Regions from separate parts of the Streptomyces canarius genome, predicted to be linked through region 2. Evidence: riboswitches for the same ligand, from Rfam matches in the RefSeq annotation. Region 2 holds a riboswitch; the other holds the start of a gene.
The links. Region 2 has a riboswitch for S-adenosylmethionine ahead of IE294_RS24860 (amino acid ABC transporter permease). Riboswitches for the same ligand answer to the same signal wherever they lie in the genome.
Positions count from the first base shown of each region.

Region 1: another riboswitch for S-adenosylmethionine. It lies ahead of IE294_RS20090 (DUF3293 domain-containing protein); the one in region 2 lies ahead of IE294_RS24860 (amino acid ABC transporter permease).

Region 1 covers NZ_BMVN01000013.1:87,395-92,046, forward strand. The annotation lists gene IE294_RS20085 (DUF2252 domain-containing protein) at 1-717, opposite strand, end outside; gene IE294_RS20090 (DUF3293 domain-containing protein) at 870-1,370, opposite strand; SAM riboswitch class IV at 1,416-1,531, opposite strand; gene IE294_RS20095 (FG-GAP-like repeat-containing protein) at 1,602-4,652, opposite strand, start outside.
Region 2 covers NZ_BMVN01000018.1:105,196-109,847, forward strand. The annotation lists gene IE294_RS24850 (NAD(P)/FAD-dependent oxidoreductase) at 1-814, opposite strand, end outside; gene IE294_RS49075 (putative leader peptide) at 955-1,077, shown strand; gene IE294_RS24855 (glutathione S-transferase C-terminal domain-containing protein) at 1,160-2,047, shown strand; SAM riboswitch class IV at 2,125-2,235, shown strand; gene IE294_RS24860 (amino acid ABC transporter permease) at 2,589-3,572, shown strand; gene IE294_RS24865 (amino acid ABC transporter ATP-binding protein) at 3,569-4,360, shown strand; gene IE294_RS24870 (ABC transporter substrate-binding protein) at 4,476-4,652, shown strand, end outside.

The sequences.
Region 1 (4,652 bases), on a different contig from region 2:
GAGCAGGTCGTGGGCGTCGGTGTGGGAGACCAGTTCCTCGTCCGCGATGGCGTTCCAGGCGTCGAGCACGGGCAGCTTGGCGAGCAGCCGCATGGTACGGCGGTAGGCACCGGCCGCGTCCTGGGCCGCGGCGCGGCAGGTGTCCTCGTCGGCGCCCGCCTCGCGGCCGGCGAGCACCAGCGAGGCCACGAGCCGCTTGAGGTCCCACTCCCAGGGGCCGTGCGCGGTCTCGTCGAAGTCGTTGAGGTCGATGACGAGGTCGCCGCGGGCGTCGCCGTACAGCCCGAAGTTGGCCGCGTGGGCGTCACCGCAGATCTGGGTGCCGATCCTGGTGGTGGGGGTGCGCGCGAGGTCGTACGCCATGAGTGCGGCGGAGCCGCGCAGGAAGGCGAAGGGGGTGGCCGCCATCCGGCCCACGCGCAGCGGGGTCAGTTCGGCGATGCGGCCGGCGTTGGACTCGGCCACCGCGCTCACCGCGTCGGGGCGGGCGGCGTCCAGCTCCAGCGTGCGGTGGGCGGAGCGCGGCACACCCGTCCGGAGCGCCTTGCCCTCCTCCTTCGGCGAGCCCTGCGGCGGCCAGGCGGCGAACCCGCGCACCCGGGGCAGGCGGCGTGCGCCCCGGTCCGCCGCGTCCGTCGCTCCTACATCGGTTCCGGTCACCGCGACCGCCTTCCCCGCACGGCCCGCCCGCCTTCGAACAGGCGACGGTACGAACATCAACTCGGGGAGACCGTACAGCCGGTGGCCGAAAACCGTCAGCACCCTGGGGAAACTCAGCGCGCCCGCGGGTGAAGACCCTCAAGACCCTGAAGGCCCTGAAGGCCCTGAAGGCCCTCAAGACCCTGAAGATTCTCAAGACCTGAAGACCCTCAAGGCATTGAAGGCCCTGAAGGCCCTGAAGGCCGCTCTGTAGCCCGCCACCCGAGTGTCAGTGCCTCTTCGGCGCCGAAGCAGGTGAGCAGCCTCCATGCCGGCGCCGACCAGGCGAACACCGCGTCCTGCCCGAACTCCCGTCCCAGCGCGCGCGCTTCGTCGTCGCTCAGGCCGACGATCGCCGCGCTCTCCTCGGTGTGCCGGCCGTCCGGGTCACCGCCGACAGCGGGCCACCACGGAAGTCCCCGCCGGCGCAGCAGGCCGAGCAATTGCCGATGCGCGCGGTCGTTGTGCTGCCGGGAGGCGCGGGTGCCCCGGGGGTTGTGGGCCGTGACCACGTGGATGGTCTCCCCGTGCGGGACGGGGAACCGGCCCACCACCACCCCGGGCGGTGCCGGGGTGATGCGGACCGGTCCTCCGGGCAACTCCACGTCCACGACGGCCTGCTGGTAGAGGCCCCACTGGGACGTTCGCGTGATCGGGTTGCCGGCGGTCATGAGGGTCTCCGTCCGAGAGGGACCCCCTTACCCGCCGGGCAGGGAGATCCGCGCTTACCCCCACGGGACCGTGGGGGCCCGGTCTTCCCTGGAGGGCACCTTGCGCGGTGAGCGAGGTTGCCAGCCGACGCTCGTCCAGGGGCGCGATCGGCTTCGTGACCGAGGCGGATCCTGGCACGGGGCCCGGCGCAAAGTCCAGCCCAGGACCCGTGGCTGACGTCGCATCCGCCGTCACATGACGGCCGTGTACCCCTTCCACCCGGTGGCGATCTTCACTCGGCCCCCGAACGAGCCCTTGCCGTTGCCGTTGTAGCGCCACACGGTGCCCGCGGTGTCGCGGGCCACGAGGTCCGCGCGGCCGTCGCCGGTGAAGTCGCCCGCGCCGACGACCGCGTTGTAGGAGGCGCCCCAGTCGGCGAACACCTTGACGCGGGCCTTGAAGCCGCCCGTGCTCGTGGTGGTGGCCTCGTACCGCCACAGCTCGTTGGACTTGTCCTGGACGAGGAGGTCGCCGCGGCCGTCGCCGGTGAGGTCACCGGCGCCGACGATCTTCTTGTAGCCGGTCCAGTGGGAGGCGATCCTCGTGCGGGCGGAGAGCCTGCCGTTCGCCGCGCCCTTGAAGAGGTAGACGTCCCCGGTCGAGGACTGGCGGCCGATCAGGTCGGGCCGGCCGTCGCCGTTGACGTCGCCGGGTGAGGTCAGGACGTCGTACGCGTTCCAGCCGGAGGTGCCGAGCGAGGTGTACGGCGTGGCGGGCGTCGGGGCCTTGCCGCAGGCCGGGCGGTAGGCCCGCAGGGCGCCGCCGGTGCGGACCAGCACGTCGTTGCAGTGGTCGCCGTCCAGGTCGCCGAACGGCACGATCCGGGCGGTGGCCGGCCAGCCGGAGCCGGAGACCGTGCCGCCCAGCGTGCCCGTACCGGTGCCGCGCCGGACGGTGAGGGTGCCGGAGGAGCTGAGGGTGAGGACGTCACCGACCCCGTCGTTGCCGGCGTAGTCGCGCGGTGCCGCCGTCCCGGCGGTCACCTTGACGTCTCCGGAGAGGGTGAGCGCGGCGCCCCGGCCGTCGGCGGGCCGGGCGGTGAGGGTCCAGGTGTAGGCGCCGTTGGCGACCAGGCGACCCGCGGTGTCCCTGCCGTCCCAGGCGGCCGTCAGCAGGCCCCGGGCCGTGCCGCCGGAGAGCGTACGGACGGTGGCGCCGGACGTCTTCCGGCGGACGGTCACCTTCCAGTCGGCGGCGGGCTTGGACAGCCACCAGGTGCCGGACCAGTGCGCGGAGCCCGCGGTGACCGTGGCGTCGACGGCCGTGAGGGGGGACGCCGGGACGCCGGCCGGCACGACGTGCACGCGCTGGTCGCGGTCGGCGTAGGCGACGCCGCCGCCGAAGCGGTCCACGGTCCAGCTGCTCCCGGCCCCGGTGTTCTCCTGGCCGAGGTCGGTCCAGTCGGCCAGCTCGCGGCTCGGCAGGTCGGTGTGACTGCCGCCGGCCGGCAGCCCGTTGTGCAGGTCGAGCAACCTCAGCCCGCTGTCCGACTGGGTGCCGGGAACCCGCTCGACCAGGTATCCGTCCCCGAGCAGGACCCGGCTGTCCGGGGCGGTGGAGGTGCGCTTGGTCGTGCGGTCGTACAGGCCCGCGCCGTGTACGTCGCCCCAGGCGTCCCGGCAGACCCAGTAGACGAAGCGGCCCACGGCCTGGAGGTCGGACGGGGTGCAGCCGTCGCGGGTGGTGAAGGACTCGACGGCGGTTCCCGCGGGGAGCCGGGTGGCCGTGACCTTCCCGCCGCTCGCCGCGCCGCTCCACAGGGTGTTCCCCCACACGGCCGCGGCGACCCGGTCCCGCTTGAGCAGGACCTTGCCCGCCCCGGCGGTGGCGAACCCACCGATGTACTGCTTGCCGGAGGAGGCGCCGTCGACGACGGCGTACCGCCCGGAGAGGTCCGTGAGCTCCGGGGAGTCGTCGCCGGTGTCGAGGGTCGGGCCCCAGTCGACGGCGCCGTTGGCGCGCAGCATGGTCAGGCCGGACTCGGTGGAGTCGCGGCGGCCGTGGCGGCCGGTGCCGTCGGCGAACATCCGGATGCAGCGGGGCGTGGTCTCGTCGCAGAAGCCGTCCCAGCCGCTGACCAGGCCGTCCACGGTGGTCCGTGCGGGGCTCGGGGTGCCGCTCGTGGTGAGCCAGGTGCTGCGGTAGGCGCCGAGGATCGTGTGCGGCTCGTAGAGCGTGCTGTTGTCGGCCGTGGTGAGGATGCCGCTGCCGAGGGAGAGTCCGTGGACCTGCGCGGGCATCGGCTGTACGGCGGTCAGGCGGCTGCGGGTGACCGAGCCGTCGGCGCCCTGGGCGACCCGGTACACGCCCCAGTCGAGGTCGCCCCGGTCGACGTACGCCGCGGCGCCCGCCACCAGGACGGAGCCGTCCGGGGCCTGGACGAGCTGATGGGCGGCCGGGTCCATGACCTTGGTCAGGGCGGTGTCCGAGCCGTCGGACGTGAGGGCGAACAGGGGCTGGCCCCGGTACTTGTCGTCACCCGGCGACATCGGCTCGACGCCCAGCAGTGCCGAGCCGACGACGCCGTAGGCGGCCTGGTACGTCAGCGAACTCGTCTCCAGGGTGCGGGGTGTGGCGGCCGGGTCGGCCCGGTCGAGCAGGTCCGCCTTGCCGCGTCCGGTGCGCAGCCGCAGCACCGTGCCGGGGCTCAGCCGGAAGCCGGTCACCTCCCAGGCCTCCTGCGGATCGGGCCGGTCGGGCAGCGCCTCCGCCACGCCGGTGGCGAGGTCGACGATGCTCCAGTGGCTGCCGTCCTCCGTCTGCCAGCGCAGGATGACGGACCGTGCGTCACCGTCCTCGACGCGGATGTCGTGGGCGCCGCCGGGCAGCCCCGTCACCGGCGTCCGGCGGACCTCGCCGTCGTCGGCCCTCAGGAGCTGGTAGGCGTCCGGGTTCCCGGCGAGGTCGCTCGTGCTGGTGAGCACGGTGTCGCCGAACGTGCCCTCGTACGTGTGGCCCTCGGGCACCGGCACCACCGCGCTGCCGGTGCCGGGCGTTTCCGCGCCTCGCACGAGCGTGACCTGCGCGTCCTCCTCCGAGTAGAGGGCGACGGTGTCCGACCCGTCCCCGTAGTGGCCGGGTTCGAAGGAGACGTCCCCGCGGTAGGAGCCGTTGTCGATGTCGTACTGGAGCGGGACCGGCATGCGCTGGTCCAGCGCGGTGGTGGCGCCGGTGGCGTAGTCCGTCCACAGGAACCGGTCGTCGCCCTCCTGCACCCACAGGAAGCCGCTGGTCCCGGCGTT
Region 2 (4,652 bases):
TCAGCACCGGACCGGCGGCCGTGCCCTCCACGACCGGTGAGCTGCGCAGCGCGGCCGAGTCGCTGGCCACGTCGGCCACGTAGTCCGCCGCGTACACCTTGTGCCGGACCATGCGCGGCAGCGGCTCGGTGACCAGTACGAAGCCGCGCCGGGGGAGCACCGGCAGCCGGACGCCGGCGAGCGAGGCGAGGTCGCCGCCCCAGGTGCCGGCCGCGTTCACCACCGCCGGTGCGTGGATGTCGCCCCGGTCGGTGCGGACGCCGCGGACGGCTCCCCGCGCGGTGCGCAGCACCCCGGTCACCGTACGGCCGGTGTGCAGGGCGGCGCCGGAGGCGCGGACCAGGTGTGCGGCCGCCAGCGCGGGCATGACCTGGGCGTCCTGCGGGTAGTGCACCGCGCCCGCCATGCCGGGCGCCACGTGCGGCTCCAGCTCGGCGACCTGGTCGGCGTCGACCGGTACGGCGGTGACGCCGGCGGTCCGCTGGTCCGCGGCGAAGTCCCGCAGGGCGGTCAGGGCGCCGGGCGTGGAGGCGACCACGAGGCCGCCCTTGGGTTCGTACTCGATCGCGGCGCCCAGTTCCCCCGCCAGCTCGGCCCACAACCGGGCCGACAGCAGCGCGAGTTCGAGTTCCGGGCCCGGCTCCTTGTCGGAGACGAGGAGGTTGCCCTCGCCGGCTCCGGTGGTACCGCCGGCCACCGGGCCCCGGTCCACCAGTCGTACGTCGAGTCCGGCGCGCGCGGCGTACAGGGCACAGGCCGCGCCCGTCATTCCGGCCCCGACGACCACGACATCGCAGGTCAGTAGCTTCGCCACGCCAGTACTATGTCACATGTTTCTCTCCCTGAGGAGTACCCGGCGCCGACCTCGATCCCCAGGCGTGGACGCCCCCTTGACGTCGTACGGAGCCCGATCGACACTCCAGGGAGGGAATCCTAGTGAACAGGTAGGGAATCATGACGCGCCGCGCAACGGGCACCGGCCGGACCGGCCGGACGCCCTTGTGCGCCCCCCTGCTCACCTCCCGTCGCCACATCGACCTCCAGCGCGTGTGCAGCGCGATCAGCCGCCACCGCTGAGCCGGGCCGCCCCTCCGCCCCCACCGACCGGTCACGCCCGTGCCGGCGCGCCCCTTCGCACACCCACCACCCGGGGAGACGCATGTCCATCACTCCGCTCGCCGCCGTCCCGTCCACCCGCGGTACCGCGCCCGTCTTCCGAGGCCGGATCGGCCGGGACGCGCGCAGCGGCCACTACGCCGTGCCGCACCGCTACCGGCTCCATCTGTCGACCGCCTGCCCCGACGGGCTGCGCCTCGCCGTCGGCCACAGCCTGCTCGGCCTGGACGACCGCTGTCCCGTCACCCTCCTGCCCGCTGTCCCGGACTGTCCCGGCGGCGGCCACGCCGTGCTCCGCCCGCTCTACGAGGCGAGCGCCCACCACTACACCGGCCCGGCGCTCGCGCCCGTGCTCAGCGACGACTGGTCCGGACGCATCGTCAGCACCCACACCCCCGACATCCTGCGCGACCTGGACCGGTTCCGGCCGGGCGGCGACGCCCGCCTGTACCCCTCCGGCCTGGAGTCCGTGATCGAGGCCGTCGAGCGGATGTGCGCCGAGGGCATCGAGGAGGCCGCGCAGGGCGCCGGCCGCGCCGGTGCCGACCCCGCCGAACGGGCCGCCGCCCTCGACGTGCTGCTGGACACCCTGGGCCGGCTGGAGCGGCGGCTGAGCGGCGCGGAGTACCTGGCCGACGACCGGCTCACCGCCGCCGACATCGAGCTGTGGGTCACCCTCGTGCAACTCGACACCGTCCACCGCTGCCACCTCGACGCCTCCGCCGTGCACCGCATCGTCGGCCACCACGCCCTGTGGGCCTACGCCCGCCGCCTGGCCGCCCACCCCGCCTTCGGCCGCCACCTCGACCTCGACGGCATCGCCCGCCGCCACCACGGTCGCTGCCAGGGCCTGGAGGCCGCCGGAGCCGCTGTCCAGATCCTGGACTGGGCAGGCCACGCCGCGGATGCCCCGGACGCTTCGCGCAGGTGAGAGCGGGCCGCCGAGGTCCACTGGGCGGACGGCCGTTGACATTCGAACGGGCAACTGCCTTACTTACGGCTCAGAACGGTCATGAGCGTCAGCGCCAAGCCCTGGCTCGCTGACCGGCAACCCTCGCACCGCGGTGGGGTGCCCCAGGTGACGACCGGACCGGATGACGTTTTCGGTAAGCGCGAGGCCCCACGGGGCCGGAACAGTGACAGGTGACGCCATGTACGCAGCTCCCAGGACGGCCGCGAGCCGCCCCCAGGGCTGCGTACCGTCGTACGCCGGTCTCCTCGTCGCCGACCGCGCCGTCGATCTGCTCCGCGTGAACAGCGCACTGTGTACCGCACCGGGCTCTGCCCGCTGTCAGGGCTGACGTCTCCTCCCAGCCCCCGCGTTCCCGCCGCACACCGTCCGTCCGGTGTGCCGTTGTCCGCCCAGCCCCCGGTTCCGCGCCTGTTAGTGCGCCGCCTCGTGCCCCAGTGCCGTCGTGGCCCACCTCCGCTCCCGCGCGGCCCCGGGGTGACCGACTCCGCCGGAGCCCGCCATGAGTGAACCCGCAGGCGCCGCCGTCTCCCTAGCCGAGGCGCCGGCCCCCGCCGACACACCGTCAAAACCCCTGTCCGCCCAGCCGGTCCAGCCGCTGCGCCGGCCCGGCCGGTGGATCGTCACCGCCGCCGTCCTCGTACTCGTCGCGCAGATCCTGCACGGACTGGTCACGAACCCCTTCTACCAGTGGGACCGCTTCCGCTACTGGTTCCTGCGCCCCACCGTCCTCGACGGCCTCCTCGTCACCCTCGAAGTCGCCGCGCTCAGCGCCGTCCTGGGGCTCCTCGGCGGCATCCTGCTGGCACTCGCCCGGCTCTCCGGGAGCCCGGTTCTGCGCGCGGTCAGCTGGACCTACACCTGGCTGTTCCGCTCCGTACCGCTCATCGTCGTACTGATCTTCCTCTACAACTTCAGTGCCCTGTACAAGACGTTGAGCCTCGGCGTGCCGTTCGGACCCGCCTTCGTCACCTTCGACGAGTCCCGGCTGGCCACGGACATGACGATCGCCGTCATCGGCCTCAGCCTCAACGAGGCGGCGTACGCGGCCGAGGTGGTCCGCGGCGGCATCCTCTCCGTGGACCAGGGACAGCACGAGGCCGCCGCCGCGCTCGGCCTGCCCCGGGGCTACCAGTTCCGCAGGATCGTCTTCCCGCAGGCCCTCAGGTCCATCACCCCGAACTACGTCAACCAGCTCATCGGCCTCATCAAGAGCACGTCCCTGGTCTTCTACGTGTCGCTGCTCGACCTGTTCGGCACGGTGCAGTCGATGGGCAGCACCTACCCCGGTGACGTCGTGCCGCTGCTGATGGTCGCCACCGTCTGGTACCTGATCCTCACCAGCGCCGTGTCCGTCGTCCAGTTCTACGTCGAGCGGTACTACGCCCGGGGCGCCACCCGCACCCTGCCGCCGACCCCCTTGCAGAAGGCCCGGGCCGTCCTCGCCGGCCTGCGGGCCCGGCTGAGCCGGGAGGCCGCCGTATGACCACCGCGCAGACCCTGCCGAAGGCCGCCCCCGCCGCGCTCGAAGTGCACGGCGTCCACAAGTGGTACGGCTCCCACCGCGTCCTCGACGGCATCGACCTGACCGTCCGCCCCGGCGAGGTCACGGTGATCCTCGGACCGTCCGGCTCCGGCAAGTCCACGCTGCTCAGGGTCGTCAACCACCTGGAGAAGCCCGAGATCGGCCACGTCAGCGTGGGCGGCGAGCTGATCGGGGTGAGGCGGCACGGGGACCGGCTCAGGGAACTCAGCGAGCGCGCCATCCTCGCCCAGCGCAGCCGGATCGGCTTCGTCTTCCAGAACTTCAACCTCTTCCCGCACCTGACCGTCCTGGAGAACGTCGCCGCGGCCCCCGCCGCCACCGGCGGGCTGACCAGGGCGGCGGCGCAGGAACTCGCCCGGGAACTCCTCGACCGCGTCGGCCTCGGCGACAAGACCGGCGCCTACCCGCGGCAGCTGTCCGGCGGCCAGCAGCAGCGCGTCGCCATCGCCCGCGCCCTCGCCCTGCGGCCCGGGATCATCCTCTTCGACGAGCCGACCTCGGCGCTCGACCCCGAACTCGTCGGCGAGGTGCTGGCCGTCATCAAGGACCTGGCCACCAGCGGCACCACCCTCGTCATCGTCACCCACGAGATCGGCTTCGCCCGCGAGGTCGCCGACCGGGTCGTCTTCATCGACGGCGGCCGGATCGTCGAACAGGGCCCGCCCGGCGAGGTGCTGGACCGGCCCCGGCACGCACGGACCCGGGAATTCCTCGGCAAGGTGCTCTGACCGCGCCGCCCGGCAGGGTGCTCCGGCTCTGCCGCTCAGGCCCTCCATGACCACCACCCCCCACCGCACTCCCGTCGCTCACCGCCCTCATCAGCGAGACAAGGACAGCCACGCCATGCCCAGCCACCTCTCCCGACGCGCCGTGTTCCGCGGCATCACCGCGGCGACCGCCGTCGCCACCCTCGCCACCGGGCTCGCCGCCTGCGGAGGTGACAGCGAGGCCGTCACCAAGACCGACGCCACCGGCACGGTGACCGTGGGGCGGCTGTCCAACGGAGCCGCCGAGGAGACC